Regions from separate parts of the Burkholderia sp. BCC1972 genome, predicted to be linked through region 2. Evidence: riboswitches for the same ligand, from Rfam matches in the RefSeq annotation. Region 2 holds a riboswitch; the other holds the start of a gene.
What was found. Region 2 has a riboswitch for thiamine pyrophosphate ahead of U5798_RS25090 (FAD-dependent oxidoreductase). Riboswitches for the same ligand answer to the same signal wherever they lie in the genome.

Region 1 (15,380 bases), on a different contig from region 2:
ATGGACGACGGCGTGCTGCCGAGCCTTGCGCGCGCGGACGAGTTCGACCTGATGGCCGTGTTGCCGAAGCTCGGCGACCGGCAGCGCCGCGACGACGAGCGCAACCTGTTTCTCGACCTGCTGCTCGCCGCACGCGACCGGCTGCTGATCGCCTATACGGGGCGCAGCATTCGCGACAACGCGCCGTTGCCGCCGGCCGCACTCGTCGACGAATTGCTCGATCATCTGGCGATCGTCACGGCCGGCCCCGACGCTGCCCCCGACGAGGTCGATGCCGCGCGGCGCGCGTTCATCGTCGAGCATCCGCTGCAACCGTTCGCGGCCGCGTATTTCCAGCCGGGCAGCGCACTCGTGTCCTATGACGCCGAGCGGGCGACGCTTGCGTCGCTGCTCGCCGCCGAGGCGTCGCGTGACGGCCCGCGCGAGTTGCCGTTCTTCGCGCAACCGCTGCCGGCCGAACCGGTCGAGCCCGTCGCGTTCAGCGAATTCGAGCGCTTCTGGCGTCATCCGGCGCGCGCGTTGCTGCGCGGCCGGCTCGGCATCGTGCTTGCCGACGCGCAGGCCGAACTGCTCGATACTGAGCCGTTCTCGCTCGACTTCGCCGGCAGCGATGCGCTCGCCGAGCGCGTGTTGCCGCTGTTGATCGAATCGGACGAGGGCGGCGTGCACGATCATGCGTTGCGCATTGCCGACGCGAGCCCCGAACTGCCGGGCGGTGCGACGGGCGCGGTGTGGCGCGACCAGGCGCTCGGCTCGATGACGCAGCTTGCGTCGAGCGTACGCCGCGCGCTGGCCGACGGCATCGAGCGGCGGCCGTACTCGCTCACGGTCGTACCGGCGTGGCCCGATACCGAGCAGGCGTTGTTCGGCACCGACGACGCGATGCTGTCGGCCGATGCGGTAAGCGCACCGCTCGAACTGCACGGCACGCTGAACCGGTTGACGCCGGCCGGCCAGATCATCTATCGCTATGCACGGCCGAGTGCGCGCGACTATCTGTCCGCGTGGCTCGCGCATCTCGTCTATTGCGCGGTCGAGCCCGACGGCCCGCGCCGAACGCTGTGGTTCGGCAGCGGCGGTGCGTTCGAACTGACGCCCGTCGCGGCGCCGCTGGAGCGGCTTGCGCCGCTTGCCGCGCTGTTTCGTGCGGGGCGGCGCATGCCGCTGCGGTTCTTTCCGCGCAGCGCGTGGGCGAGGGTGTCCGACGGCGACGCCAAGGCCGCGAGTGTCTGGATCAACGAGCGCGTCGTGAGCGAAGCCGACGATCCGGCCATCGCGATCGCGTGGCGCGGTGCGCACCCGTCGCTCGACGAGCCGTTCGGCACGCTCGCGCGGCTCGTGTTCGAACCGCTCGTCGAGCATCTGAAGGAGGTCGCATGAGCGCCGTGTCGCAGCCGCAGCAGGCGCTCGAACTCGACGTGTTCGCGTGTCCGCTCGACGGCGTCAACCAGATCGAGGCGTCGGCCGGCACCGGCAAGACCTGGAACATCTGCGCGCTGTATGTACGCCTGCTGCTCGAGAAGGATCTCGGCGCGGACGAAATTCTCGTCGTGACCTTCACGAAGGCGGCGACGGCCGAGCTGCACGAGCGGATTCGCAGCCGGCTCGCGCAGCTTGCGCATGCACTCGACACGGGTGACGACGGCGGCGATCCGTTCATCGCACGCCTGCTCGACACCACGCTCGGCGCTGCCGGTGCGCTCGATCCCGAGACGGCCGCGAAGCGGATCCGGCGTGCGCTGCGTGCGTTCGACCAGGCCGCGATCCATACGATCCATGCGTTCTGCCAGCGTGCGCTGCAGGAAGCGCCGTTCGCGGCCGCGATGCCGTTCGCGTTCGACATGGAGGCCGACGATGCATCGCTGCGCTTCGAGCTCGCGGCGGATTTCTGGCGCACGCGCGTCGAGCCGACGGCCGCACGCTGGCCGGGTTTCGCGACCTGGCTCGTCGAATCGGGCGCCGGCCCGGCCGCGCTCGATGCGCAGCTCGCGCGCCGGCTGAAGAAACCGCTCGCCGCGCTGCGCTGGGACGGCGTGACTGAGCCGGACGAGTCGGCCGAGGCCGCCGCGGCCGAATGCTTCGCCGAGGCGGCGCGGCTGTGGGCGGCCGAGCGCGATGCAATCGATGCGTTGCTGCGCACCGCGCAGCCCGCGCTCAACCAGCGCTCGCACAAGCCCGATGCGCTCGCCGATGCGCTGGCCGCATGGGCCGCGCATTTCGCACAGGGCGATGCGACGGCCGCGCTGCCGAAAGCGGCCTTGAAGCTCACGCAATCCGCGCTGGTGAAAGCGACGAAAAAAGGCGGCGCGACGCCCGAGCACGCGTTCTTCGATGTCGCCGACGCGCTCGAAGCCGCGGTGGCCGCCGCCGAGGCCGCGCAGCGCGCGCGCTGGCTCGCGCTGATCGCCGACTGGCTCGACGTGGCGCCGGGCGAGCTGGCCGAGCGCAAGCGCACGCGGCGCGTTGTGTCGTTCGACGACTTGCTCGCGAACCTGTACCACGCGCTGCATGCGCATCCGTGGCTCGCCGAGACGCTGCGCGCGCGCTATCCGGCAGCATTGATCGACGAGTTCCAGGACACCGACCCGCTGCAGTTCGCGATCTTCGACCGGATCTTCGCGCCGGGCGGCCCGCTGTTCCTCGTCGGCGATCCGAAGCAGGCGATCTACAGCTTCCGCGCGGCCGACCTGCATACCTATCTCGCGGCGCGCGCGCGGGCGAGCGCGTGCTACACGCTCGCGGTCAACCAGCGCTCGACGCCCGCGATCGTCGAGGCGTGCAACCGGTTCTTCATGTCGAATCCGCGTGCCTTCGTGCTCGACGGGCTCGACTATTACGCGGTGCGCGCCGGCACGCGCGTGCGCGCGCCGTTCGTCGACGAAACCGATCCGGGCCCGGCCGGTGACTTCCGGGTCTGGGCGTTGCCGGGCGGCGAAGGCACGTTGCTCAAGCGCGATGCACAGGCACAGGCCGCGCAGGCCTGCGCCGCCGAGATCGCGCGGCTGATGCGCGGCGCGCGCGAAGGGCATGTGCGGCTCGGCGAGTCGCCGCTGTCGCCGGGCGACATCGCGGTGCTCGTGCAGACGCACCGGCAGGGCAGTCTCGTAAAGCGCGTGCTCGCCACGTGGGGCATCGGCAGCGTCGAGCTGGCGCAGGCGTCGGTGTTCTCGACCGGCGACGCCGAGCAGCTCGAGCGCGTGCTGGCGGCGATCGATGCGCCGGGCGACCTGCGGCGCCTGCGCGCGGCGCTCGCGTCCGACTGGTTCGGCCTCGATGCCGGCGCGCTGTGGCGGATGGAGCAGGGCGACGGCGACGCACGAAGCGAAGCATCCGACGGCACCGACGCGATGAGCTGGGTCGAGCGCTTCTCGCGATATCGGCTGCTGTGGCGCGAGCGTGGTTTTGCGGTGATGTGGCGCACGTTCACGCGCGAGCTGCGGATCGCCGAGCGCCTGATGGCCGGTGCGGACGGCGAGCGCCGCGTGACCGACATCAACCATCTGGCCGAGCTGACGCAGGCGCGCGCGTCCGCGCAGCCGGGCATCGCGCCCACGCTGCGCTGGCTCGCCGCGCAACGGCTCGACGGCGGCGGCGAGGAAGCGCAGTTGCGGCTCGAATCCGATCGCAACCTCGTGCAGATCGTGACCGTGCACAAGTCGAAGGGGCTGGAATACGCAATCGTGTTCTGTCCGTTCCTGAACGACGGCGGATTGCGCGAACCGCCTTCGTCCGCGCTGCCCGATGCGCGCGAGTATCACGACGAGGCGGGCGACGCCGTGCTGCATTACGGATGCGACGACGAGGCGGCCGCGCACGCGGCGCGGCAGGCGTTGCGCGAGCAGGCCGCGGAACGCGCGCGGCTCGTCTACGTGGCGCTCACGCGCGCGGTCTACCGTTGCTATGTCGTGGCCGGCCCGTACCTGTCGTCGCGCTCGACGCGTGAAGCGCGGCGCAGCGTGCTCAACTGGCTCGTCGCCGGCGCCGGCCAGTCGTTCGATGCGTGGCTCGACGAACCGCCCGACGAAGCGGCGCTCGAAACGGCGTGGCAGGCGCTCGCGGGCGGCCCCGTGAGCGTCGCGCCGCTGCCGGCGCCTGCGCGCCGCGAGCGTCTCGCGGCCGGGCACGATGCGTCGCAGACGCTCGCGGCGCGTCATGCGACGCGCGTGCTGCGCGACGCGTGGCGGATGGCGAGCTTCAGCTCGCTGACCGCGTCGATGGCGCGCGAGGAAGCGGGCGTCGCGGCCGTCCCCGACGACGAGCTGCGGCCCGATCACGATGCGCTTGCCGAGGTGACGCCGGACGGCGAATGGATCTTCGCCGAGCCGGCCGCGGCCGAACCGCCGGACGACGACATCCTCGTGTTCCCGCGCGGCGCGGCAGCCGGCGAATGCCTGCACCGGCTGTTCGAGCTCAGCCGCTTCACCGAGCGCGAGTCGTGGCACAAGGCCGCGCTCGGTGCGCTGCACGACCGGCCGGTCGAGGCGGTGCCCGAGCTCGCCGCGCGGTTGCCGGCGATGATGGCGCAGCTGGTCGACGACGTCGTGCACACCGAGCTCGTGCCGGGCATGCGGCTCGCCGATCTCGATCCGGCGAAGCGGCTCGACGAAATGGGCTTCCTGTTCCCGGCGCCGTCGCTCGACCTGATGGCGCTGCGCCGCTTGCTGGTCGCACACGGCTATCCGGACGTTGCACTGGAGGCGGGCATGCTCGCCGGTTTCATCAAGGGTTTCATCGACATGATCGTCGAACACGACGGCCGCTTCTGGATCGTCGACTGGAAGTCGAACCATCTCGGCACGACGCCGGATGCCTACGGCCCGCGCGCGCTCGACGTCGCAATGGCCGATCACGCGTATCACCTGCAGGCGCTGCTCTACACGGTCGCGCTGCATCGCTACCTGCGCGCGCGGCTGCCCGACTACGACTACGACACGCACATCGCGGGCTACCTGTACCTGTTCGTGCGCGGCGTGCGGCCCGACTGGCGCAGCGGCGGCGAGCCGTCCGGCGTGCATGCGCGCCGGCCCACACGTGCGCTCGTCGATGCCCTCGACCGGATGATGGAAGGGGGGCGCGCATGAAAGCGTCGGACGACACGCTCGAATTTACCGGCGGCCTCGTCGCGCGGCTGCCCGAGCCGGCCGATTTCGGCATCGCGCTGGCGGAGGGCTTCGCGCGTCGCATCGGCGACCTCGCGCGGCGCGCCGGCGCACCGTCCGCAGCGGCGCGCTGGGCGGCACGCGCCGCGTTCGCGGCGAGCCGTGCGACGGCCGGCGGCCACGTCTGCGTCGCGCTCGGCGCGCTCGCGCAGCGCTACGAAGCACCGCTCGACGAGGTGCGCGCCGCGCTCGCCGCGAGCGTCGTCGTCGCGTTCGGCATGCTTGCGCGCGGCGACGAGCGGCCGCTGATCGTCGACCGGCACGATCACCTGTATCTGTCGCGCTATTTCGATTACGAACGGCGGCTCGCCGATGCGCTCGTCGCGCAGGCCGGTGTGGCCGTGCCGGACGAAGGCCTGTCGCCCGACCGGCTGCGCGACAACCTGGCGCGCTACTTCGGGCCGGCCACCGGCGAAGTCGACTGGCAGCGCGTGGCGGCGATCGTCGCATTGACCGGCCGCGTGACGATCGTCAGCGGCGGCCCCGGCACGGGCAAGACGACGACCGTCGTCGGCGTGCTGGCCTGTCTGCTCGACGCGCACCCGGGGCTGCGCATCGCGCTGGCCGCACCGACCGGCAAGGCCGCGCAGCGGATGCAGGAAGCGCTGCATGCGCGGGCCGGCGACCTGCCGCCCGAGCTGGCCGCACGCCTGCCCGACACGTCGTATACGCTGCATCGGCTGCTGGGCGGCGGCGGGGCGGCCGGCTTCCGCCATCATCGCGACAATCCGCTGCCGTACGACCTGATTGTCGTCGACGAGGCGTCGATGATCGACGTCGCGCTCGCCGCGCACCTGCTCGACGCGCTTGCGCCGGGCGCGCGGCTCGTGCTGCTCGGCGACAAGGACCAATTGGCCGCGGTCGAAGCGGGCGCCGTGTTCGCGGAACTGAGCGCGCGGCCTGCCTTTACGGCCGCGGCGCGCACGCGTATCGCACAGGCGCTCGGCATCGACGAGGCGGCGTTCGTCGCGGCGTTGCCGGTGCCGGACGAAGCGGCAGCCGCAGCGATTCCGGCTGCGAGTCCGGCTTCTGCTTCAGCCCCGGCCTCGGCATCGGTTTCCGTTGCACGCAAACCGGCGCTCCGATCGAAGGCCGATCCGCGACAGGCGTCGCTTTTCGACGACGAGCCGCAGGATGACGAAGTTTCGTCGGCCGGAATCGCGTCGGCGCTACCCGTTGCGCCGATGCCGGCCGATACCGGCACGGCGGGCGACACTACCGCATGGATCGAAGCCGACGAACTCGCGTGGCTCGATGCCGTCGAACTGCCGCCGTTCGACGCGGGCGACGCGGCGCTTGCGTCGGTGACGGCGGCTGCATCGGCATCGATATCGAGCGGAGCAACCGCCGCCGCGTCCGCCGTCGCCGCGCCGGCCCCGCTCGCGGACTGTGTCGTCTGGCTCGAGCGCAATTACCGTTTCGGTCTCGATTCGCCGATCGGGCGGCTGTCGCTCGCGATCCGCCGCGGCGACGTGCAGGCCGCGCTCGATGCGCTGCCCGCCGACGACGCGGCCGCCGCGTCGTTCGTCGACGATGCGGGCGATACGCTTGCCGCGTCGACGGTCGAGCGGCTCGCGCGTCGCTTCGGCGCGTACCTCGACGCGTTGCGCGACGCGCTGGCCGCGCCGGTGCCCGATCCGCTGCCGCTGTTCGACGCGCTCAACCGGTTCCGGATCCTGTGCGCGACCCGCAACGGCTCGCGCGGCGCGGAGCACGTCAATGCACTCGTGGCCGCCCATGTGCGGCACGCCGCGCGCGTGCCGCTCGCGGTCGGCGCGCACTGGTTCACCGGGCGGCCGATCATGGTGACGCGCAACGACTATGCGCTCGGGCTGTTCAACGGCGACATCGGCATCGCGTTACCCGATGCGCACGGTGTGCTGCGCGTGTGGTTCAGGCGCGCGGACGGCACCGCACGTGCGGTGTCGCCGGCTGCGCTGCCGCCGCACGAAACGGCGTTCGCGCTGACCGTCCACAAATCGCAGGGCTCGGAATTCGACGAAGCCGCGCTCGTGCTGCCGGCCGCGTTCAGCCGGGTGCTCACGCGCGAGCTGGTCTACACGGCCGTCACACGTGCCCGCACGCGGGTCCAGGTGATCGGGCCGAGGCGCGTACTGGCGCAGGCGGTCGCGACACGCACGCAGCGCGATTCGGGGCTCGCGGCGCGCGTCGACGAAGCGCTTGCACGACGTCGCACGGAGATTTCGCGATGATGATCCGCTATACGCTCGATCCGGCCGAGGTCGAATGGACGGCCGTGCGCGCGCAGGGCGCGGGCGGGCAGAACGTCAACAAGGTGTCGAGCGCGATTCACCTGCGTTTCGACATCCGTGCGTCGTCGCTGCCGCCGGTCATCAAGGAGCGGCTCCTCGCACTGTCCGACCAGCGCATCACGCGTGACGGCATCGTGGTGATCAAGTCGCAGGAATACCGCACGCAGGAGAAGAATCGCGAGGCCGCGCTGGCGCGGCTCGACACGCTGATCGGCAGCGTCGCGTTCACGCCGCGCGCACGCGTGGCGACGCGGCCGACGCGTGCGTCGAAGGAGCGGCGGCTCGAGCACAAGTCGCGCCGCAGCGTGGTGAAGTCCGGAAGAGGGAAGGTGACCGACTGACGCAGGAGCGGCCGGCGGCCCGCGCAGGCCGACGTCCGCGGCTCGCGCTCGCTAGCGCATCACCGTGCCCGCGCTGTCGAGCACGAAGTCGACGCAGAACACGACGAGCCGGCTCTGCGCGCGGATCGCGACGGCGGCCGTATAGCAGTCGCGGCCCTCCGTCAGCGAGAAGTGCGGGCCCATCAGCGCGACGCGCCCGGGCGCGGCGATCGCGCGCTGGAAATACGGGCGCCGCGACCAGTTGCTGTGGGTTTCGGGGAACAGCGGCGCGAGGCGGGTGGTGCCCGCCAGGCCGTCGTCGGTGCGGGCGCCGATCGACGGCAGGAACTGCTCGCCGGTCTCGTCGGTGACGAACACCCGGCGCGCGGTCGGTACCGCGAATACGCGTTGCGCGGCGTCCTGCAGGTCGCCGCTCGCGGAAAACGCGGCCGCACCGGTGAGCACGAGCCGTTCGATCGCGTCGAAGCCCGGCTGTTCGGCGACGACCGGCGTATGTCGCTGGCCGATGAAGCGCCGCCACGCGGCGTCGAGCATCGCGGGCGCGGCCGCGCTCGCGTGCGCGATCGACGCATCGGGCTGGCCGAACCGGAAACCCTGCACGAAATCGATATCGGCTTCCATCAGCGCCTGCAGCGCGTCGTCGCTTTCGACGCCTTCGGCCAGCACCATCGCGCCGGCCTGGTGCAGCATCGACACGAGGTGATGCATGATGCGGCGATCTTCGGCCGACCCGGTCGAGCGCTCGACGAGCGAACGGTCGAGCTTGACGATATCGGGCCGCGCGCGCCATACGCGGTCGAAATTCGAGAATCCGGTGCCGAAATCGTCGATCGCGATCAGGAAATCGCGATGCTGAATCATGTCGATCGTGCGGGCGAGCGCGGCTTCGTCGCGCGCCGGTTGCTCGACGACTTCCAGCACGATGCGGTTCGGCGGCAACGAGAAATGCCGGCACAGCGCCTCGACGAACTCGCGCTGCACGAGGCCCGTATCGAGCACGCGCGGCGTCACGTTCAGGAACAGCCAGCCGTCGCCGATGCCTTGCGCGACGAAGTTGGCCGTGTGCAGGCAGCGCGCGAGCCGGTCGAGTAGCAGCGCGTCGGCGTCGCCGCGCGTCCGGTCGAACAGCGCAGTGGGCGACACCAGCGCGCCGTTCGCGTCGACGACGCGCAGCAGCGCTTCGTAGCCGACGACGCGCTTGTGCGTGATCGACAGCACGGGCTGGAACACGCTGCGCAGCGTCGTGGTGCGATAGGTGGCGAGCCAGCCGCCGGGTGTCGGCGTGAGGCGTTCGAGCAGGGAGTCGAGCGACAGGTCGCGGGCGGGCTTCATGTCAACGGTGCCCGGGGGCGAGCGGCGGGGCGGGAGCGAGCCGCCACGCCGATGCAGTCGCATGCGCAGGCGGACGCGAAAGAACGTGGAGCATCGAGGCCGCCTTCTGCGGATAAGTGTTTCGAGTGTAACGGGATTGCAGCGTCGCGCGTATCAGGGTAACTCCAGACGCAAACGGTATACGCGCGTCCGCGGCCTGCGCGCGGCGCCTCAGGCCGCTTCTCCGCCGCGCGGCCGCAGGCCGGGAATCCGCTTGATCACGCCGGTCGCGAGCGCGGTGCCGACGAGCACGATCGCGCAGCCTTCGATCATGACGGCCGACACGTGTTCGCCGAGGAACAGTGCGCCCCACAGCAGCCCGAACACGGGAATCACGAACGTGACGGTAATTGCGCGGGCGGGGCCGACATGCGCGATCAGGTGGAAGAAGATGAAGTACGCGACGCCCGTGCATGCGATGCCGAGGGCGAGTACCGCGCCCCATGCGTGTGCACTGACCGGCGCGGCCGGCCAGGTGGCGATCGCGAACGGCAGCAGCAGGATGGACGAGCCGATCATGCTGCCGGCCGCGTTGACGAGCGGATCGACGCCGCCGAGCTTGCGCTTCGTGTAATTGGCCGCGATGCCGTACAGCAGCGTCGCGCCGAGCGCCGCGGCGGCAGCGAGCGCGGTCGCGCTGGCGCCCGTGTCGCCGTGCGCGTTCGCGATCTGGTTCCATACGAGCGTGAGCACGCCGGCAAAGCCGATCACGAGGCCGAGCGCGCGCGGCAGCGACAGCTTGTCCTTCAGCCACAGGTACGCGACGAGCGCCCCCCACAGCGGCGTCGTTGCATTGATCACCGACGTCAGGCCGGCCGACAGCGTCAGTTCGGCGAACGCGAACAGGCAGAACGGGATGCCCGAGTTCAGCGCGCCGACGACGAACAATGGCCACGCATGGCGGCGCAGCCGCGCGCCGAGGTCGGCGGGTTTGAAGCGCGTCAACGCGAAGCCCGTGAGAAACAGCGCGCCGATGCCCACGCGCAACGCCATCAGCGGCGCGACGCCTAGATCGATCACGCCGATCCGGATGAACAGGAATGACGCGCCCCACAGGGCAGCGAGCACGGTCAGCAGGAAGGCGTTCTTGGGCGACATCGATCGTGAGGGCGGGGACGGGATGCGATGAATCTTACACCGCGTTACCGCGCCGTCGTTTCACGATCCGATGAAATGACAAGAAGCGGGAAAGTCGCCGGTGGCAGGGGCCGGGCGGCCGTCCGTCGGCGGCCGCGTCCGGTCAGTGATGGTGGTGCCAGCCGCCGCGTCCGCCGAAGCCGAAATTGAGCGACAGCGCCGGTCCCCAATAACCTCCCCACGCGGGCGCATAGGCCGGCGCCGGGTAGTAGTAGGCGGGGGCCGGATCGACGTACACGGGTGCCGGCTGCACCGGCGCGGCCGTGTAATAGCCGCCAGGATAGTACCCGTACGGGTAGTAGCAGCCGGCGAGCGTCGTGCAGGCGAGCGCCGCTGCGACGAGGGTCCTGTTCATGATGTCTCTCCGGCGGAGCCGGCAATCGGCAGATGCTTAAGCTTAGGCCGCGCGCGGATGACACGGTGTGCGAAACGGTAACCGATCATTTCCGGGGCGCTGCCGGAGATATTGCGGTGCCGCATGCGAAAACGGCGCTTCCGCTTCGCGGAAACGCCGTCTGGACGAAGGTTGCGCCGGGTCCGGCCGGCCGCTTACTTGCCGACCTGGTTGCCGATGATGCCGCCGGCTGCCGCGCCGCCCAGCGTCGACAGCGCGTTGCCGCCGATCGCCGCGCCGGCGACGCCGCCGACACCCGCGCCGATTGCCGTGTCGCGCTGGCGCCGCGTCATCGAATCGCAGGCCGACAGGCTGGCCACCGTCGTGACGAGGAGCGCGCATACCCCAATACGCCGAATCGAAATCATGATCGTTGTCCTTGTGGTAGTGAACGGAGGACGCGCGACCGGCTGGCGGCCGCGCATGTCCCCAATCTACGCGCCGCTCCGCGGTGCTGCTGTAAGGACTTGTTAAGGCTCGCGCGGTTTCGTAATCAATTGTTTCCCGTGCGTCGGCAGGCACGCGACATGCGCAAAAAAGCCCGCTCGAAAGCGGGCTTCGTGCATCGCGAAGCGACCCGCGGCGGGTCGCTGTCTGCGCTTACTGACGGTGGTAGATCTCGGCGCCGGTCTTGACGAACTCGACCGCCTTCACTTCCATCCCTTTCTTCAGCGCTTCGGTTTCCGACACGCCCTGCTGCGCCGCGAACTCGCGCACGTCCTGCGTGATCTTCATCGAGCAGAAGTGCGGGCCGCACATCGAGCAGAAGTGCGCGACCTTCGCCGAATCCTTCGGCAGCGTCTCGTCGTGGAATTCGCGTGCCTTGTCCGGATCGAGACCGATGTTGAACTGGTCTTCCCAGCGGAATTCGAAGCGTGCCTTCGACAGCGCGTTGTCGCGCACCTGCGCACCGGGGTGACCCTTGGCGAGGTCGGCGGCGTGCGCGGCGAGCTTGTACGTGATGATGCCTTCCTTCACGTCGTCCTTGTTCGGCAGGCCGAGGTGTTCCTTCGGCGTCACGTAGCACAGCATCGCGGTGCCGAACCAGCCGATCATCGCCGCGCCGATGCCCGACGTGATGTGGTCGTAGCCCGGTGCGATGTCGGTGGTGAGCGGCCCGAGCGTGTAGAACGGCGCTTCCTTGCACCAGTCGAGCTGGAGATCCATGTTCTCCTTGATCAACTGCATCGGCACGTGGCCGGGGCCTTCGATCATCACCTGCACGTCGTGCTTCCACGCGATCTGCGTGAGCTCGCCGAGCGTCTTCAGTTCGCCGAGCTGCGCTTCGTCGTTCGCGTCGTAGATCGAGCCGGGACGCAGGCCGTCACCGAGCGAGAAGCTCACGTCGTACGCCTTCATGATCTCGCAGATCTCTTCGAAGTGTTCGTACAGGAAGCTTTCCTTGTGATGCGCGAGACACCACTTCGCCATGATCGAGCCGCCGCGCGACACGATGCCCGTCATCCGGTTCGCGGTGAGCGGCACGTACTGCAGGCGCACGCCCGCGTGGATCGTGAAGTAGTCGACGCCTTGCTCGGCCTGCTCGATCAGCGTGTCGCGGAAGATTTCCCAGGTCAGGTCCTCGGCCTTGCCGTTGACCTTCTCGAGTGCCTGGTAGATCGGCACCGTGCCGATCGGCACCGGGCTGTTGCGGATGATCCACTCGCGCGTTTCATGGATGTGCTTGCCGGTCGACAGGTCCATCACCGTGTCGCCGCCCCAGCGGATCGCCCACGTCATCTTGTCGACTTCCTCGCCGATCGACGACGTGACGGCCGAGTTGCCGATGTTCGCGTTGATCTTCACGAGGAAGTTGCGGCCGATGATCATCGGCTCGGATTCCGGGTGGTTGATGTTCGCGGGAATGATCGCGCGGCCGCGGGCGATTTCGTCGCGCACGAATTCCGGCGTGATCTCGGCCAGCGCATTCGCGCCGAAGGCGGCTGCGCCGAACGCCTGGCCCGGGTGCTGGCGGCCCATCATCGCGGCGAGCTTCGCGCCGTTCGGGCCGCTCGACTTCAGACTCTCGATGTACTCGGCGCGGCGCTGGTTCTCGCGGATCGCGATGTATTCCATTTCCGGCGTGATGATGCCCTGACGCGCGTAGTGCATCTGCGTGACGTTCTTGCCGGCCTGGGCGCGGCGCGGATTGCGGTGCAGGCCCGGGAAACGCAGGTCGGCCGTGGCTGGATCGGCCGCGCGCTCGAGGCCGTACCGGCTCGACAGGCCGGAGAGCACTTCGGTGTCGCCGCGCGCTTCGATCCAGCGCTGGCGCAGCGCGGGCAGGCCCGCACGGATGTCGATCTTCGCGTCCGGGTCGGTGTAGGGGCCCGACGTGTCGTATACGTAGATCGGCGGGTTCTTTTCGCCGCCGAAGCCGGTCGGCGTGTCGGCCTGCGTGATTTCGCGCATCGGCACGCGGATGTCGGGCTGCGAGCCGGTGACATAGACCTTGCGCGAATTCGGCAGCGGCGCGACAGCCGCGGCGTCGACGTGGGCGTCGGCGGACAGAAACTTCGGATTGGCGTTCATGCAATCTCCTGTGTGAGCGCCGGACAGGCGCTTCGGCGCTTGCCCGGAGCCCTTGACGAATGTGGGGCTCGAGCTAAGCAGGAGACGAGGCTTGGTGAGGCGGCGGATTTCGTCAGAAGGATGGCGGCGAAATCCGTACGCTTCCCTGCGCTGGCATTATCCAGATCAGGTTCAAAGGGTATTTCTCACCCGCAATGCCGGTAACTTGACCAAGCGCATTGCAGGACCCCCGCGTTAGCAAGGGCACACGATACACCGGCTTGGCGGCGGTTTCAACCGGGAACGGATCGGATGCCGCCGCGCAATCGCCGTGCCGCCGCCGGCGAACCGGCCAGGGTGCGGCGCAGCAAGCGCGGCCGCCGATCCGCGTCCCGGCCGAGCCGGAAAGCGCCGAGCGGTGCAGCATTCCGCCCTTTCATTTCAGGCGTCTAAAATTTTTTCTACATCGCTGTCATTTCCGGCGATGTGCTCCGTCTATTCGGCTCCTAAACCCATGTAGTGGAGAGATGTCATGAAAAACGTATTCCTGGTTGCCTGTGTCGCCGCACTTGCCACGATCGCAACGGGCGCGTATGCGCAGAACGATGCGATGTCGAAGGATGGCATGTCGATGTCGAAGGACGCGATGGGCCACGACGAGATGGCCAAGGACGGCGCGATGAAGAAGGACGGCATGAAGAAGCACGCGATGAAGAAGGACGCCATGAAAAAGGACGCGATGGGCCACGACGCGATGTCGAAGGGCGACGCGATGAAGAAGGACACCATGAGCCCGTCGAACTGATCGATGCGCGCGGGGCGCGGCCGGCCGGCTGCGGGCGCATCGCGTCCCGTCGCATCATTCCGGGAGTCTTCATCATGCAAACGGTTCCTGTCACGGATCGCGCGAGTACGACGCCGCCCGCGCCCACGATCCATCCGCCGTGGGTGCGCGTGAGCCACTGGCTCAACGCGCTCGCGGCGATCCTGATGGCGCTGTCCGGCTGGCGCATCTACGACGCGTCGCCGATCTATCCGTCGTTCACGTTCGCGCACGGCATCACGCTAGGCGGCTGGCTCGGCGGCGCGCTGCAATGGCATTTCGCGGCGATGTGGCTGCTGGTCGGCAACGGGCTGTTCTATCTCGCGATGTCGATCACGACGGGGCGCTTCGCGCGCAAGCTGTTGCCCGTCACGCCGGCGTCGGTGTGGCGCGACGTGCGCGCCGCGCTCGGCGGGCGGCTGGCGCACGACGACCTGAGCGTCTACAACGCGGTGCAGCGCGCCGCGTACCTGACCGCGATCGTCGATCTCGTCGTGCTCGTGCTGTCCGGGCTCACGATCTGGAAGTCGGTGCAGTTCCCGCTGCTGCGCGAACTGTTCGGCGGCTACGACAATGCGCGCGTCGTGCATTTCTGGGCGATGTCGCTGCTCGTCGCCTTCTTTGTCGTTCACGTCGCGATGGCGCTGCTGGTGCCGCGCTCGCTGCTCGCGATGCTGCGCGGTCGCTGACCGCCCCATCGCGGGCGAAGGAAATCATCATGTCGGAATCCGAAAAAAGCCGCGACGAGCCGCGCTGGACGCTCGACCGGAAGTCGCTCGAACTCGACGTGCGCCGCGAGCTCGAGATGCCGTCGCGGCGGCTCTTCAACCGGCGCGTGCTGACGCTCGGCGGCCTCGCGATGCTGACCGGCTGCACGTTGCAGGACGATGCGTCGGTCAACACGTTCCTCGAGAAAGTGTCGCGCATGAACGATCGCGTGCAGGCGTGGCTGTTCAACCCCGACCGGCTCGCGCCGACCTACACCGAAGCCGACATCACGCGCCCGTTCCCGTTCAACGCGTACTACGGGATCGACGAAGTGCGGCACGTCGACGAGTCGACCTATCGCCTCGTCCTGTCCGGCCGTGTGACGGGCAAGCGCGTGTGGACGCTCGACGAGCTTCGCGCGCTGCCGCACGCGGAGCAGATCACGCGACACATCTGCGTGGAAGGATGGAGTGCGATCGGCCGTTGGGGCGGCACGCCGTTCGGCGCGTTCCTCGCGCGTGCCGGCGCCGACACGCGCGCGAAATACGTCGGCTTCAAGTGCGCGGACGATTACTACGAAAGCATCGACATGCCCACCGCGCTGCATCCGCAGACGCTGCTCGCGCTCGAGTACGACGGTCGCCAGTTGCCGCCGGAGTACGG
Region 2 (15,380 bases):
GCGAGCAGCTGCCAGAACGAATGCGTGAAACCGGACAGGCACGTGAACAGCGCGAACGTCGCGATCGTCCACTGCAATACGCGCACGCGGCCATAGCGGTCGGCGAGGATGCCGGCGACCCAGCCGCCGACCGCCGACGAGATCAGCGAACTCGTCGCGATCATCCCGGCCTCGCTCTTCGACATGCCCCACGTGGCGATCAGCGTCGGAATCAGGAACGAATAGATCATGAAGTCGAACGCATCGACCGCGTAGCCGCCGAAGCCGGCGTACAGCGTCCGGCGCTCGCGCGTCGACAATTCGTTGAACCACTGGAATGCCTGCATGCTTGCCGCCCCCTCTCGTCTTGTCTCGTCTCGCGCTGCCGCGTGGCGGTTATTTTACGGGCCCGATCCCGCGCGCCAAAAAGGCGGATGCAGTATGCGCGGGCAGGCAGGAAGAGGGAAAGACGCGTCAGAGCGTCAGGCCGCCGTCGACGTGAACGACCTGGCCGGTGATCTGCCGTGCCGCATCGGACAGCAGGAACGCGATCAGCGCGGCGACGTCGTCGGGCTCGGCGATCCGGCCGAGCGGCGTCGCCTGTTCGGCCTGCGCCCACGCGGCGGCGTTGCCGGCGCTCGGGCCGTGGTCCTTGCGCGTGAAGCCCGGCGCGACCGCGTTCACGGTGATGCGGTGCGCAGCGAATTCGGCGGCCGCGCGCGGCCCGCGAGCGCGGAGAACGCGCCGGGCATCGCCGCGAAGGCGGAGGCGAGTGCGTCGGCGGAAAGATCGGAAAAGGATTGCCGCGCGGCGAAGCCGGCGTTCGCGACGAGCTGGTCGAGCCCGCCGAAGCGGGCCGCGGTGCTATCGACCAGCGCGGCGGCGACACCCGGTTCGCCGAGATCGCCGGTCAGCGTGATGCACTCGGCGCCAGCCGCCGTGCACGCACAGGTGACTTCGGCGAGCCGGGCCCGCGCCGAATCGTCCGCGCCGCGCGCATGCAGCGCCAGCGCGATGCCGGGCGCCGCGAGCCGACGGGCGAGCGCCGCGCCGATCCCCGAGCCTGCGCCGGTGATCAGCGCGATGCGTTCGCGGTGCGCGGCGCGTGCGCTCACGCGGCGACCTTGTCGCCGGCGTTCACGCGTTCGACGTTGATCGTGCCGACGTGGAACGCGGCCAGCGACTCGCGGTGCGCGATGCTGACGATCGCGGCCTTCGGCAGCCGTTCGGCGAACAGGTGATAGAGGCGTGCCTCGTTGTCGGCGTCGAGCGCGCTGGTGGCTTCGTCGAGGAACAGGAAGTCGGGCTTGTGCAGCAGCACGCGGGCGCCGGCCAGGCGCTGCTGCTCGCCCGGCGACAGCACGCGGGTCCAGTGCGCGGTCTCGTCGAGGCGCTCGACGTAATCCTCGAGGCGGCACGCGCGCAGCGCGTCGCGGCACGCTTCGTCGCTGAACGTGTCGGGCGTCGCCGGATAGGTGAGCGCGGCCTTCAGCGTGCCGATCGGCAAATAGCTCGTCTGCGGCACGAACATCATCCGCGCGCCGACCGGCGCGTCGATCGCGCCGTCGCCGAACGGCCACAGGCCCGCGAGCGCGCGCATGAACGTGCTCTTGCCGGACCCCGACTTGCCGATCACGAGCCAGCGCGAACCCGGCTCGATCGTGACGTTGCCGATGTTCGCGAGCGCGTTGCCGTTCGGCAGCGCGAGCTTGAGCGACGAGGTCGACAGCTTCGCGCCGTCGATGTAGTGCAGGTTGATGCCGCCGTGCTCGGTGGCGGGCGACAGGCTTTCCTTCAGGTGCGACGTGCCCATCACGCGCTTGAATTCGCGCAGACGGTTGACGGTGGCGCGCCATTCGACGAGCGTGCGATAGCTGTTGAGGAACCAGGAGAAGGAGTCGCTGACCGTGCCGAATGCCGACGAGATCTGCATCAGCACGCCGAGCGTGAACGCACCCGCGAAGTAGCGCGGTGCCGCGACGACGAACGGGAAGATGATCGCGATCTGTCCATAGAAGGCGTTCACGAACGTCAGACGCTTGGTGTATTTCATCACGCGCCACCAATTGTCACGGATGCGCACGAAGAGGCCCTGTGCATTGCGGCTCTCGGTGTCCTCGCCGTCGTAGAAGGCGATCTGCTCGGCATTTTCGCGTACGCGGATCAGCCCGAAACGAAAGTCCGCCTCGACGCGTTGCTGCTGGTAGTTGATCGACACGAGCGGATGACCGACCTTCTGGATCATGATCGAGCCGACCACCGCGTACAGCGCAGCCGCCCACACCATGTATCCGGGAATCGAGATCGGCGTGGCGCCGAGCGAGAGCGTCAGCGCACCGCCGAGCGTCCAGAGGATCGTGATGAACGACGCGAGCGTGACGACCGTCGACAGCAAGTCGAGCGACAGCGCGAGCGTGGTCGTCGCGAACGACTGCAGATCGTCGGCGACGCGCTGGTCGGGGTTGTCGGCGAGGCGGTCGCGCTCGATCCGGTAGAACGCGCGGTCGCCGAGCCATTCGCCGAGGAAGCGCTCGGTCAGCCATTGCCGCCAGCGAAAGCCGAGCATCTGGCGCAAGTACAGTCCGTACACGGCGAGGATGATGAAGCCGAACGCGAGCAACGAGAACTGCATCATCAGGTGCGGGAAATCGTGGACGTCCTTCGTCTGCAGTGCGTTATAGAACTGCGCGTTCCACTTGTTCAACTGCACGGTGATCCACACGTTGCAGAGATTGATCACGATGATCGTGACGAGCAGCGTCCACGCGATTTTCCATTCGGACGATACCCAGTAGGGCTTGATGAGGCTCCATGCGGATACCGGGCGCTCGTCCTGCGGCGCGTCGGAGGCGGAGCGGACGGGATCGATCGATTGGGTCATGTGCTTCCTGATGAGTAGCCGGCGCGCGGGCCGGGCGAAGCCGGGCGCGCGCCGCGATACGGCATGCCGGGACGCGGCGCCGACTGACGGCGGGCGCAGCGATGGTCGCCCGCGCGTCTTAAACGGCACTTAAGGGCCGGCGGTGACGCGGCAACCGGCCGCTCGCGCGGCCGGCCTGCGGGCATTGTGCCAGAGCGGCGCGGGCCGACGGCGAATTTGCCCCAAGGGGGACAGTTTGCGGCACTTTCCGCTTTTATGGTCTAATGACCGACGACGAAACAGGGGTGCTTCGTGGCGCGGCCGGCAGATGTTCCGGGCGGCGCGGCGAGGCTGAGAAAAACCCTTTGCACCCGATCCGGGTAATACCGGCGAGGGAAGTTTCTGATCCCGCCGGGCCGCGCTGGCCGCCATCCCACATGGTCAGCGCCCGAGTCCCGCCCGGCCGGCCTTTGCTGCCGGTTTCGTCCTTTTGGGTACGCGCATTGCGCGTTACGGAAGGAATGATGACCGCACAATCTTCAGTCTTTTGCTTGATCCCCGGCCCGATGTCGCGTGCGTTCGCACGTGCGTCGTCGTTCGTCGTGCGCGTTCGCACGGAGGGCACGCGATGAACGTCCGGGATGCACGGCCCGATTTCGCGGTGCTCGGCGGCGGCCTCGTCGGCCGCCTGATCGCGTGGCGCCTTGCGGGCGACGGGCATCGCGTCGCGCTGTACGAGCGCGGCGGCCCGGACGGCGAGCAGTCGGCCGCGTGGATCGCGGCCGCGATGCTCGCGCCGCTCGCGGAAGCGGCGAGCGCGGAGCGGCTGATCACCGAGCTCGGCGCCGCGTCGCTCGAACGCTGGCCGCAATGGCTCGCGGAACTGCCCGAACCCGTCTTCTTCCAGCATCGCGGCACACTCGTCGTCTGGCATCACGCGGATCGCGCGGAGGCGCCGCTGTTCGAGCGGCGCGTGCGCGCGAACGCGCCGGCCGACCTGTTCGACGGCGGCTTCGTGACGCTCGTCGGCGCGCAGGTCGATGCGGCCGAGCCGACGCTCGCAGGCCGTTTCGCCCGCGGCCTGCTGCTGCCGCGCGAAGGCCAGCTCGACAATCGCCAGGCGCTGCGTGCGCTGGCGGCGGGCCTTGCCGAACGCGGCGTCGACCTGCACTGGCACGTCGCGATCGACGACGCGAACCTGCCCGACGCGCATTTCACGATCGATTGCCGCGGGCTCGGCGCGAAATCCGCGCTGCCCGCCCTGCGTGGCATCCGCGGCGAAGTCGCGCGCGTGCACGCACCCGGCATCGGGCTGACGCGGCCCGTGCGGCTGCTGCATCCGCGGTACCCGCTGTACATCGCGCCGAAGCAGGGCGATCTCTATGTGATCGGCGCGACCGAGGTGGAGGGCGAGGACATGTCGCCCGTCAGCGTGCGCTCCGCGCTCGAACTGCTGAGCGCGGCGTTCTCCGTGCACCCGGCGTTCGGCGAGGCGCGCATCCTCGAACTCAATGCGCAGTGCCGGCCGACGCTGCCCGATCACCGCCCGGCGGTGATCTGGGACGGCGCATCGACGCTCGCCGTCAACGGCCTGTACCGGCACGGCTTCATGATCGCGCCGGAAGTCGCGCACGCGGCCGTCGCGTGCGCGCAAGCCGCGCTCGGCGGCGCGTTCGGCGATGCCGACGCGTTTGCCGCATGGCGCGACGCCGCGCGCTGGCCGGCGCTCCTTCATCACCGCAGCGACGCGCGCCAGCCGGCGTGACGCGTGCCGCCGACCGAATCCGACCGAGCCTCATGGATATCCAGATCAACCAACAGACCCTGACGCTGCCCGACGGCGCGACGGTGGCCGACGCGCTCGCCGCGTACGGCGCGCGTCCGCCGTACGCGGTCGCGCTGAACGGCAATTTCGTCGCGCGCACGCAGCATGCGGCGCGCGCACTCGCGACGGGCGACAAGCTCGACGTCGTGCACCCCGTCGCGGGCGGCTGAGCGCCGCCGGTTCGCCCCCGCTCTTCCAGGAAAACGACATGACGTCCCTCACCTCCGCCGACGCGCTGACGCTGTACGGCGAAACTTTCGCCAGCCGCGTGCTGCTCGGCACGTCGCGCTATCCGTCGCTGCAGTCGCTGTCCGATTCGATCGCCGCGTCGCGCCCCGGGATGGTGACGGTCGCGCTGCGCCGCCAGATGACGGGCGGCACGGCCGAAGCCGGCTTTTTCGACCTGCTCAAGCGCCACGCGGTGCCGCTGCTGCCGAACACGGCCGGCTGCCAGACCGTCGCCGAGGCCGTGACGACCGCGCACATGGCGCGCGAGGTATTCGATACCGACTGGATCAAGCTCGAGCTGATCGGCGACGACTACACGCTGCAGCCCGACCCGGTCGGGCTGATCGAGGCCGCCGCGCAACTGGTCAAGGACGGCTTCAAGGTGCTGCCGTACTGCACCGAGGATCTCGTGATCGGCCGGCGCCTGCTCGACGTCGGCTGCGAGGCGCTGATGCCGTGGGGCGCGCCGATCGGCACGGGCAAGGGCGTCGTGAACCCGTACGGCCTGCGCGTGCTGCGCGAGCGCTTGCCCGACGTACCGCTGATCGTCGACGCGGGGCTCGGCGTGCCGTCGCACGCGTGCCAGGTGATGGAGTGGGGCTTCGACGGCGTGCTGCTGAACACGGCCGTGTCGCAGGCCACGCACCCGGAAATCATGGCGCGCGCGTTCGCGCAGGGCGTCGAAGCGGGGCGCGCCGCCTATCTGGCCGGGCCGATGGACGCGCGCGAAACTGCGCACGCGAGCACGCCGGTGGTCGGGATGCCGTTCTGGCACCAGGACGGGGGCGGCGCATGAGCGCGCGCTTCGCCGATGCATTCTGGCCGCCGGCCGACGAACTGGCCGAAGCGGCCGAACGGATCCGCGCCCGCCTCGGCGACTGGCCGGACGGCGCGGCGCCGTGGCGGCTCTGCGTGGCGGCACCCGAGGTGCCGTCGGACGGCGACGTCTTGATCGTGTCGGCCGGCGACCGCACCGCGCGGGCGCGCGCGTCGGCCGCGTCGCGGCCGGCCTCGCCGGACGCGGTTGCGATCGAATTCGACGAGCACGGCGCGGTGCTGCATGCGGCAGGCGCGCGCTACGCGCTCGAAGCCGCGCATCCGCTCGCGGACGACTGGATCGCGGCCCTCGCCGCATTCCTCGATTGCGGCTTCGCGCCGGTCGACGCGCTGGTGCTCGCGCTGGCGTGGCGCGACGGCGACGAGACGCGCGCCGCCGATGCGTGGCCGGTCGATGCCGCGCGGTTCCCGCGGGTCGCCGGGCTGCCGCCTGCGCCGGAGCCGGCATTCGCGCCGTGCCCCGCGCAGTTCGGCCTCTATCCGGTCGTGCCGAGTGCCGAATGGGTCGAGCGCGTGCTGGACGGCGGTGCGCGGACCGTGCAGCTGCGCGTGAAAGGCGCGACGCCAGACGCGCTGCGGCGCGAAATCGTGCGCGCGGTCGCGGCGGGGCGCCGCTATCCCGATGCGCGTGTGTTCATCAACGATCACTGGCAGATCGCTGCAGAAGAAGGCGCGTACGGCGTTCATCTTGGGCAGGAAGACCTCGAAACGGCCGATCTGGCCGCGATCGCGCGCGCGGGCCTGCGGCTCGGACTTTCGAGCCATGGTTATTACGAGATGTTGCGGGCGCTGCACGAGCGTCCGAGCTATCTCGCGCTCGGTCCCGTCTATGCGACCGCCACCAAGGCCGTCGCCGCGCCGCCGCAGGGCCTCGCGCGGATCGCCCGCTACGCGCGCTTCGCCAGCGCGCGGGCGCCGCTCGTCGCGATCGGCGGGGTGGGGCTCGACACGCTGCCGGCCGTGCTGGCGACGGGCGTCGGCAGCGTCGCGGTGGTCAGTGCGGTGACGGGCGCAGCCGATTATCGGACGGCGCTTATTGCGCTGCAGCAGTGCTTTCCCGGACAATTTGACAATCATTGACCGCAGGGCCCGGAACGGCGTCACGACATCATTCCAATGCAGGCCCTATAATTCGGCGTTCTGCGTAAAAGGACTGTCAGCTCCGTGAGCCCCACTCCTACCGAGACCCTGCTGGAACTTCGCGACGTCGACTTCGGCTACGGCGACCGCCTCGTCCTGTCCAACCTGAACCTGCGCTTCGGGCGCGGGCAGGTCGTCGCGGTCATGGGCGGCTCGGGTTGCGGCAAGACCACCGTGCTGCGCCTGGTCGGCGGCCTCGTGCGTGCGCGCCGCGGCCAGGTGCTGTTCGACGGCGCCGATGTCGGCGCGCAAACGCGCGACGGCCTGTACGCGCTGCGCCGCAAGATGGGCATGCTGTTCCAGTTCGGCGCGTTGTTTACCGACATGTCGGTGTTCGAGAACGTCGCGTTCGCGCTGCGCGAGCATACCGACCTGCCCGAAGACCTGATCCGCGACCTCGTGCTGATGAAGCTCAACGCGGTCGGCCTGCGCGGCGCGCGCGACCTGATGCCGTCCGAGGTGTCGGGCGGGATGGCGCGCCGCATCGCGCTGGCGCGCGCGATCGCACTCGATCCGCAGCTCATCATGTACGACGAGCCGTTCGCGGGCCTCGACCCGATCTCGCTCGGCATCACCGCGAACCTGATCCGCACGCTGAACCAGGCGCTCGGCGCGACGTCGATCCTCGTCACGCACGACGTGCCGGAATCGTTCGCGATCGCCGACTACGTGTATTTCCTGGCCAACGGCGGCGTGCTTGCCCAGGGCACGCCCGACGAGCTGCGCGCGTCGACGGATCCGAGCGTGCGGCAGTTCATCGACGGCGCGCCGGACGGCCCGTTCAAATTTCATTACACGAGCCCGCCGCTCGCAGCGGATTTCGGCCTCGGCGGAGGGCGCGCATGATCAGCGCGATCGGACGTTACGTCATCGGCGGCCTCGAGCGCGCGGGCTACGGCACGCGGCTGTTCGTGCGCCTCGTGCTGGAATTCTTCCCGCTGCTGCGCCGGCCGCGGCTGGTCACGAAGCAGATCCACTTCCTCGGCAACTATTCGTTCGTGATCATTGCCGTGTCGGGGCTGTTCGTCGGCTTCGTGCTCGGCCTGCAGGGGTATTACACGCTGAACCGCTACGGTTCCGAGCAGGCGCTCGGCCTGCTGGTCGCGCTGTCGCTCGTGCGCGAGCTGGGGCCGGTCGTCACCGCGCTGCTGTTCGCGGGGCGCGCGGGCACGTCGCTCACGGCCGAGATCGGCCTGATGAAAGCCGGCGAACAGCTCACCGCGCTCGAAATGATGGCGGTCGACCCGATCAAGACGGTGATCGCGCCGCGCCTTTGGGCCGGCATCATCGCGATGCCGCTGCTCGCCGCGATCTTCAACGCGGTCGGCGTGCTCGGCGGCTACTTCGTCGGCGTCGTGCTGATCGGCGTCGATCCGGGCGCGTTCTGGTCGCAGATGCAGGGCGGGGTCCAGGTCTGGGCCGACGTCGGCAACGGCGTGATCAAGAGCATCGTGTTCGGGTTCGCCGTGACTTTCATTGCGCTGTTTCAAGGGTATGAAGCGAAGCCCACGCCCGAAGGCGTGTCGCGCGCGACCACCAAGACGGTCGTGTTCGCGTCGCTCGCCGTACTCGGCCTCGATTTCCTGCTGACCGCGCTGATGTTCAGCTAAGCCTCAGCCAAGCCAAATTTTGGGATGACGATGAAAAAGACTGCTCTCGACTTCTGGGTCGGCCTGTTCGTGGTGGTGGGCTTCCTTGCGGTGCTGTTCCTGGCGCTCAAGGTCGGCAACATGAGTTCGCTGTCGTTTCAGCCGACCTATGCAGTGAGGATGAAATTCGACAATATCGGCGGGTTGAAGCCGCGCGCGGCCGTGAAGAGCGCGGGCGTCGTGGTCGGCCGCGTGAAGTCGATCGGGTTCGACACGAACACGTACCAGGCGCTGGTCACGATCGACGTCGACGGCCAGTACCAGTTCCCGAAGGATTCGTCGGCGAAGATCCTGACGTCGGGCCTGCTCGGCGAGCAATATATCGGCCTCGATCCGGGCGGCGACACCGAAATGCTGAAGGCCGGCGATACGATCACGATGACGCAGTCGGCGATCGTGCTCGAGAACCTGATCGGCCAGTTCCTGTACAGCAAGGCCGCCGATGCGGGCGGCGCGAAGCCGGCAGCAGGCGCATCGGCGGCACCCGCCGCGCCCGCACCGGTGGCGGTGCCGGCGTCCGCGGTGTCCGGCTCGGCAGCCCAATAACCACACGAGAGAAAACAAGAGGGTAATGACCATGCACACGATCCGCATCAGGCACGCCGCGCTGGCGCTGGCGGCAGTCGCCGCGTTGAGCGGCTGCGCGACCGTGCAGACGCCGACCAAGGGCGATCCGCTCGAAGGCTTCAACCGGACGATGTACAAGTTCAACGACACGGTCGACACGTACGCGCTGAAGCCGGTCGCGAAGGGCTACCAGTACGTGGTGCCGCAGCCGGTGCGCGACAGCGTGACGAACTTCTTCTCGAACATCGGCGATGTCTACATCGCGGCGAACAACATCGTGCAGCTGCAGATCGCGGACGGTGTCGGCGACATCATGCGCGTCGTGATCAATACGGTGTTCGGCGTCGGCGGCCTGTTCGACGTCGCGACGATCGCGAAGCTGCCGAAGCACACGGCCGACTTCGGGATCACGATGGGCCGCTACGGCATGCCGTCGGGCCCGTACCTCGTGCTGCCGCTGCTCGGGCCGAGCACGCTGCGCGACACGGCCGGCCTCGGCGTCGACTACGTCGGCAACCCGCTGACCTACGTGAAGCCGGATGGCCTGAGCTGGGGCCTGTTCGGCGTCAACCTCGTCAACACGCGTTCGAACCTGCTCGGCGCCGGCGACGTGCTGGACGCCGCGGCGCTCGACAAATACTCGTTCGTGCGCAACGCGTACCTGCAGCGCCGCCAGATGCTGATCAGCAACGCGCGCGGCGAAGCGGCCACGACGTCGAGCAACGACGCGCTGCCGAAGTACGACCTGCCGGAAGACGGCGCGGCACCGGCGGCAGCCGGCGCGGCCGGTACGGCGGGTGCGGCAGCGGTGGGCGGGGCGACGGCGCCGGCAGGCGCATCGGGCGCGGCGGTTGCTGCACCGGCGTCGGGCACGGCCGAATCGCCGAATCCAGCCAGCGAAACGAACGTGCCGGCCATGCAGGTGGCGCCGCCGTCGCCGGGCGGGTTCCGCTTCCCGAGCATCCGGCTGCACTGACGGATTTACATTCGTTACAGCCGGAAACGATTCAGTCGGTAGCGTATGCGAACTTGCGCGTAAGCTACCTGCTCCAACCTTTGCATCGACTCATTCATGCAGGTCACTATGATGAAAAAACTGTTCCTGATCCCTGTTTTCGCGGCGCTGTTCTCGTTCGGCAGCGCAGCTCACGCGCAAGTCGACCAATCGAACCCGCAGGCGCTGATCAAGACTGCGACGCAGCAGGTGCTCGACGAAGTCAAGCAGCAGACGATCAAGCAAGGTGATACCAACCGCATCATCACGATCGTCAACAAGGACATCCTGCCGTACACCGATTTCCGCCGCACCACGCAGCTCGCGATGGGCCGCAACTGGCGCACGGCAACGGCCGAGCAGCAGCAGCAGGTTCAGGAGCAGTTCAAGCTGCTGCTGATCCGCACGTACTCGGGCGCGCTGGCGCAGCTGAAGCCGGACCAGCAGATCCAGTACCCGCCGTTCCGCGCCGATCCGGCCGATACCGATGTCGTGGTCAAGACGGTCGCGATGAACAACGGCCAGCCGGTCCAGATCGATTACCGCCTGTACAAGACGGCGAACGGCTGGAAAGTGTATGACCTGAACGTGCTCGGCGCGTGGCTAATCCAGACGTACCAGCAGCAGTTCAACGAGAAGATCCAGCAAAGCGGCGTCGACGGCCTGATCCAGTTCCTGACGCAGCGCAACCAGCAGCTTGCCGCCGGCAAGCAAGCGTCGTGAGCGGCTTCGAAGCCGGTTCCTCGCTGACCGTCGCGAGCGCGAAGTCCGCGCTCGCGGACGGTCTTGCGCGCATCGGCGCCGGCGCGACCGCCGTCGATTGCGCGGCGCTGACGCAGTTCGACTCGTCCGCGCTCGCCGTGCTGCTCGCATGGCAACGTGCCGCCAAGTCGCGCGGCGCGACCCTCGACATCCTCAATCTCCCTTCGAAGCTCGCCAGCCTCGCGCGCGCCTACGGCGTCGACGCGCTCATCGACGGCACCGGGCGACATTGACGCTCTCCGACCGGAGCCTGCCGCGCCAGCCGGCGCGCGCAAGCTTCAGGCCGCGCGTCTCCGGCGCCGGCTCCACCTGCCGGTTTGCCCTATAATCAAGCGTTTTGCGGGGCAGCCAATCGGCGTCCGGCCCCCATTTTCATTCGCAGCAAGCACAGAATAGGCGTCGCGGCCCTGGCGTCGCGCACAGTCATGTCAGCCATAGAAATCCGTCACGTCAAGAAGCGCTACAAGTCGCTTCAGGCGCTCAAGGGCGTCAGCCTGTCGGTCGAGGAAGGCGAGTTTTTCGGTCTGCTCGGCCCCAACGGCGCAGGCAAGACCACGCTCATCAGTATTCTCGCCGGGCTCGCCCGGGCCGACGAAGGCAGTATCTCGGTGCGCGGCCACGACGTCGTCAAGGACTTCCGTGGTGCGCGCCGGGCGCTCGGCGTCGTGCCGCAGGAACTCGTCTTCGACCCGTTCTTCACCGTGCGCGAGACGCTGCGGATCCAGTCCGGTTATTTCGGGCTGCGCCGCAACGACGACTGGATCGACGAAGTGATGGCCAATCTCGATCTCACCGAGAAGGCCGACGCGAACATGCGCGCGCTGTCGGGCGGGATGAAGCGCCGCGTGCTCGTCGCGCAGGCGCTGGTGCACCGGCCGCCCGTGATCGTGCTCGACGAGCCGACCGCCGGCGTCGACGTCGAATTGCGCCAGACGCTGTGGAAATTCATCTCGCGCCTGAACCGCGAGGGTCACACGATCGTGCTGACCACCCATTACCTCGAGGAAGCCGAGTCGCTGTGCGACCGCATCGCGATGCTGCGCCGCGGCGAAGTGGTCGCGCTCGAGCGCACCGACGCGCTGCTGCGCCGCTTCGCGGGGCTGCAGCTGTACCTGCGCTTCGCGACGGGCGCGCTGCCGGCCGAGCTGCGCGGGCTGGAGTCCGACCCGGCCGCGCGTGCGCCGGGCGAGCACCTGCTGCGCCTCGCGAACTACGACGATGTCGAACGCATCCTCGCGCAATGCCGCGCGGCGGGCTGCACGTTCGACGAGATCGAGGTCCGCAAGGCCGACCTCGAGGATGTGTTCGTCCAGGTGATGAACGGGGCAGAAGTCGTCGAGGGGCTGGCATGAGCGGTTTCCAAACACTGTTCTACAAGGAACTGCTGCGTTTCTGGAAGGTGTCGTTCCAGACGGTGCTCGCACCGATCGTCACGGCGCTGCTTTACCTGACGATCTTCGGCCATGCGCTGTCGGGCCGCGTCGAGGTGTATCCGGGCGTCGAGTACGTGAGCTTTCTCGTGCCGGGCCTCGTGATGATGAGCGTGCTGCAGAACGCGTTCGCGAACAGCTCGTCGTCGCTGATCCAGTCGAAGATCACCGGCAACCTCGTGTTCATGCTGCTGCCGCCGCTGTCGTACCGCGACATCTTCGGCGCGTACGTGTTCGCATCGGTCGTGCGCGGGCTCGCGGTCGGCACCGGCGTGTTCGTCGTGACGATCTGGTTTATCCCGATGCATTTCGCGGCGCCGCTGTTCATCATTGCGTTCGCGCTGCTCGGCTCGGCGATCCTCGGTACGCTCGGCCTGATCGCCGGGATCTGGGCCGAGAAGTTCGACCAGCTCGCCGCGTTCCAGAACTTCCTGATCATGCCGCTGACGTTCCTGTCCGGCGTGTTCTATTCGACGCACTCGCTGCCGCCCGTGTGGCGCGAGATTTCGCGTCTCAATCCGTTTTTCTACATGATCGACGGCTTCCGTTTCGGGTTCTTCGGCGCGTCCGACATCAACCCGCTCGCGAGCCTCGCGATCGTCACCGGTTTCTTCGTGCTGCTCGCGCTGATCGCGATGCGGCTGCTCGCGACCGGCTACAAACTGCGTCATTGATATCGACAGGCTGCGGCCGCCCCCGGGGCGGTGCGCGCCGACAGGAGCCTTACACCATGTTGCCGACTCCCGAACAGGTCAAGCAATACATCGCCGGCGGTCTCGCCTGCACGCATCTGGAAGTCGAAGGCGACGGCCAGCATTTCTTCGCGACGATCGTGTCGGCGGCCTTCGAAGGCAAGCGGCCGATCCAGCGGCACCAGCTCGTCTATGCGGCGCTCGGCGATCGCATGAAGCAGGAAATTCACGCGCTCAGCATGAAGACGCTGACGCCCGCCGAATGGCAGAACGCATAACCGGAAATCACTGAGTGCAAGTCACCGTCAACGAGCGCGACGCCGTCAAGAGCGTCGCCACGGCACACCCGGCCGCCAACGGGGAATCGCAGGGACAGGGGATGGACAAGCTCGTGATCGAAGGCGGCAAGCGCCTGTCCGGCGAGATCGTCGTGTCGGGCGCGAAGAACGCCGCACTGCCGATCCTGTGCGCGGGGCTGCTCACCGCCGACCCGGTCGACCTCGACAATGTGCCGAACCTGAAGGACGTGCGCACCACGCTGAAGGTGCTGAACCAAATGGGCGTGAAGAGCGAGACCGACGGCTGCCGCGTGCAGCTCGACGCGTCGCGCGTCGACAACCTCGTCGCGCCGTACGAGCTCGTGAAGACGATGCGCGCGTCGATCCTCGTGCTCGGGCCGCTGCTCGCGCGCTTCGGCGAAGCGAAGGTGTCGCTGCCGGGCGGCTGCGCGATCGGCGCGCGTCCGGTCGACCAGCACATCAAGGGCCTGCAGGCGATGGGCGCCGAGATCAGCATCGAGCACGGCTTCATCGAAGCGCGCGCGAAGCGCCTGAAGGGCGCACGCATCGTGACCGACATGATTACGGTGACGGGCACGGAAAACCTGCTGATGGCCGCGACGCTGGCGGACGGCGAGACGGTGATCGAAAACGCCGCGCGTGAACCGGAAGTGAGCGATCTCGCGCACCTGCTGGTCGCGATGGGCGCGAAAATCGACGGTATCGGCACCGATCGCCTCGTGATCCAGGGCGTCGAGCGGCTGCACGGCGCGCGCCATTCGGTGATCCCCGACCGCATCGAGGCCGGCACGTTCCTGTGCGCGGTCGCGGCGGCCGGCGGCGACGTGATGCTGACGGGCGTGCGCCCGCACATCCTCGACGCGGTGATCGACAAGCTGCGCGAAGCCGGCGTGTCGATCGAGGAAGGCGACAGCTGGCTGCGCGTGAAGATGGACCGCCGGCCGTCCGCGGTGACGATCCGCACGTCGGAATACCCGGCGTTCCCGACCGACATGCAGGCCCAGTTCATGGCCCTCAATACGGTCGCGACGGGCACCGCGCAGGTCGTCGAAACCATTTTCGAGAACCGCTTCATGCACGTGCAGGAGCTGAACCGGCTCGGCGCGAACATCACGATCGACGGCAATACCGCGCTCGTGACGGGCGTCGAGAAGCTGTCGGGCGCGAACGTGATGGCGACCGACCTGCGTGCGTCCGCGAGCCTCGTGATCGCCGGGCTGCGCGCCGACGGCGAAACGCTCGTCGACCGCATCTATCACCTGGACCGCGGCTACGACCGCATGGAAGCCAAACTGACCGCCGTCGGCGCGAACGTGCGTCGCCTTTCCGGGAGCCAAGCATGACCGCGCCGCTGACCCTCGCCCTGTCGAAGGGCCGGATTTTCGAGGAAACCCTGCCGTTGCTGGCCGCGGCCGGCGTGCAGGTCACCGAGGATCCGGAAACATCGCGCAAGCTGATCCTGCCGACGACGAACCCCGACCTGCGCGTGATCATCGTGCGCGCGAGCGACGTGCCGACCTACGTCGAATACGGCGCGGCCGATTTCGGCGTGGCCGGCAAGGACGTGCTGGTCGAGCACGGCGGCTCGGGCCTGTACCAGCCGATCGATCTGAACATTGCGCGCTGCCGGATGTCGGTGGCCGTCTCGGCCGGTTTCGACTATGCGAGCGCCGTGCGCCAGGGCGCGCGGCTGCGCGTCGCGACGAAGTACGTCGAAACGGCACGCGAACACTTTGCCGCGAAGGGCGTGCACGTCGACCTGATCAAGCTGTACGGCTCGATGGAGCTCGCGCCGCTGGTCGGGCTGGCCGACGCGATCGTCGACCTCGTCAGCTCGGGCGGCACGCTGAAGGCGAACAATCTGGTCGAGGTCGAGGAGATCATGGCGATCTCGTCGCGCCTCGTCGTGAACCAGGCCGCGCTGAAGTTGAAGCGCGCGGCGCTCAAGCCGATCCTCGACGCGTTCGAACGCGCGTCGCAGAATGGTGGTTGAGCGCATCACCGTAACGGAACTCCCATGTCCATCACCATCCGCAAGCTCGATTCGACGAACGAAGGCTTCGGCGCCGCGCTGCGCGCGCTGCTCGCGTTCGAGGCGAGCGAAGACGCAGCGATCGA

Region 1: it holds a riboswitch for thiamine pyrophosphate, as region 2 does, so the genes downstream of both, thiC (phosphomethylpyrimidine synthase ThiC) here and U5798_RS25090 (FAD-dependent oxidoreductase) in region 2, are expected to answer to the same signal.

The regions. Positions count from the first base shown of each region.
Region 1 is NZ_CAJPGH010000032.1:37,504-52,883, reverse strand. Features, by position in the region: gene recC (exodeoxyribonuclease V subunit gamma) at 1-1,380, shown strand, start outside; gene recB (exodeoxyribonuclease V subunit beta) at 1,377-5,081, shown strand; gene U5798_RS32100 (AAA family ATPase) at 5,078-7,372, shown strand; gene arfB (alternative ribosome rescue aminoacyl-tRNA hydrolase ArfB) at 7,369-7,773, shown strand; gene U5798_RS32090 (EAL domain-containing protein) at 7,825-9,105, opposite strand; gene U5798_RS32085 (DMT family transporter) at 9,316-10,242, opposite strand; gene U5798_RS32080 (hypothetical protein) at 10,385-10,636, opposite strand; gene U5798_RS32075 (glycine zipper 2TM domain-containing protein) at 10,831-11,043, opposite strand; gene thiC (phosphomethylpyrimidine synthase ThiC) at 11,276-13,207, opposite strand; TPP riboswitch at 13,332-13,448, opposite strand; gene U5798_RS32065 (pentapeptide MXKDX repeat protein) at 13,719-13,991, shown strand; gene U5798_RS32060 (cytochrome b/b6 domain-containing protein) at 14,066-14,698, shown strand; gene U5798_RS32055 (molybdopterin-dependent oxidoreductase) at 14,728-15,380, shown strand, end outside.
Region 2 is NZ_CAJPGH010000019.1:114,467-129,846, reverse strand. Features, by position in the region: gene U5798_RS25105 (MFS transporter) at 1-326, opposite strand, end outside; partial or broken gene U5798_RS25100 (SDR family NAD(P)-dependent oxidoreductase) at 454-1,094, opposite strand; gene U5798_RS25095 (ABC transporter ATP-binding protein/permease) at 1,091-2,860, opposite strand; TPP riboswitch at 3,131-3,254, shown strand; gene U5798_RS25090 (FAD-dependent oxidoreductase) at 3,468-4,604, shown strand; gene thiS (sulfur carrier protein ThiS) at 4,637-4,834, shown strand; gene U5798_RS25080 (thiazole synthase) at 4,873-5,688, shown strand; gene thiE (thiamine phosphate synthase) at 5,685-6,809, shown strand; gene U5798_RS25070 (ABC transporter ATP-binding protein) at 6,894-7,715, shown strand; gene mlaE (lipid asymmetry maintenance ABC transporter permease subunit MlaE) at 7,712-8,479, shown strand; gene mlaD (outer membrane lipid asymmetry maintenance protein MlaD) at 8,504-9,064, shown strand; gene U5798_RS25055 (VacJ family lipoprotein) at 9,096-10,061, shown strand; gene U5798_RS25050 (phospholipid-binding protein MlaC) at 10,173-10,802, shown strand; gene U5798_RS25045 (lipid asymmetry maintenance protein MlaB) at 10,799-11,074, shown strand; gene U5798_RS25040 (ABC transporter ATP-binding protein) at 11,267-12,193, shown strand; gene U5798_RS25035 (ABC transporter permease) at 12,190-12,945, shown strand; gene U5798_RS25030 (BolA family protein) at 13,002-13,241, shown strand; gene murA (UDP-N-acetylglucosamine 1-carboxyvinyltransferase) at 13,256-14,605, shown strand; gene hisG (ATP phosphoribosyltransferase) at 14,602-15,255, shown strand; gene hisD (histidinol dehydrogenase) at 15,280-15,380, shown strand, end outside.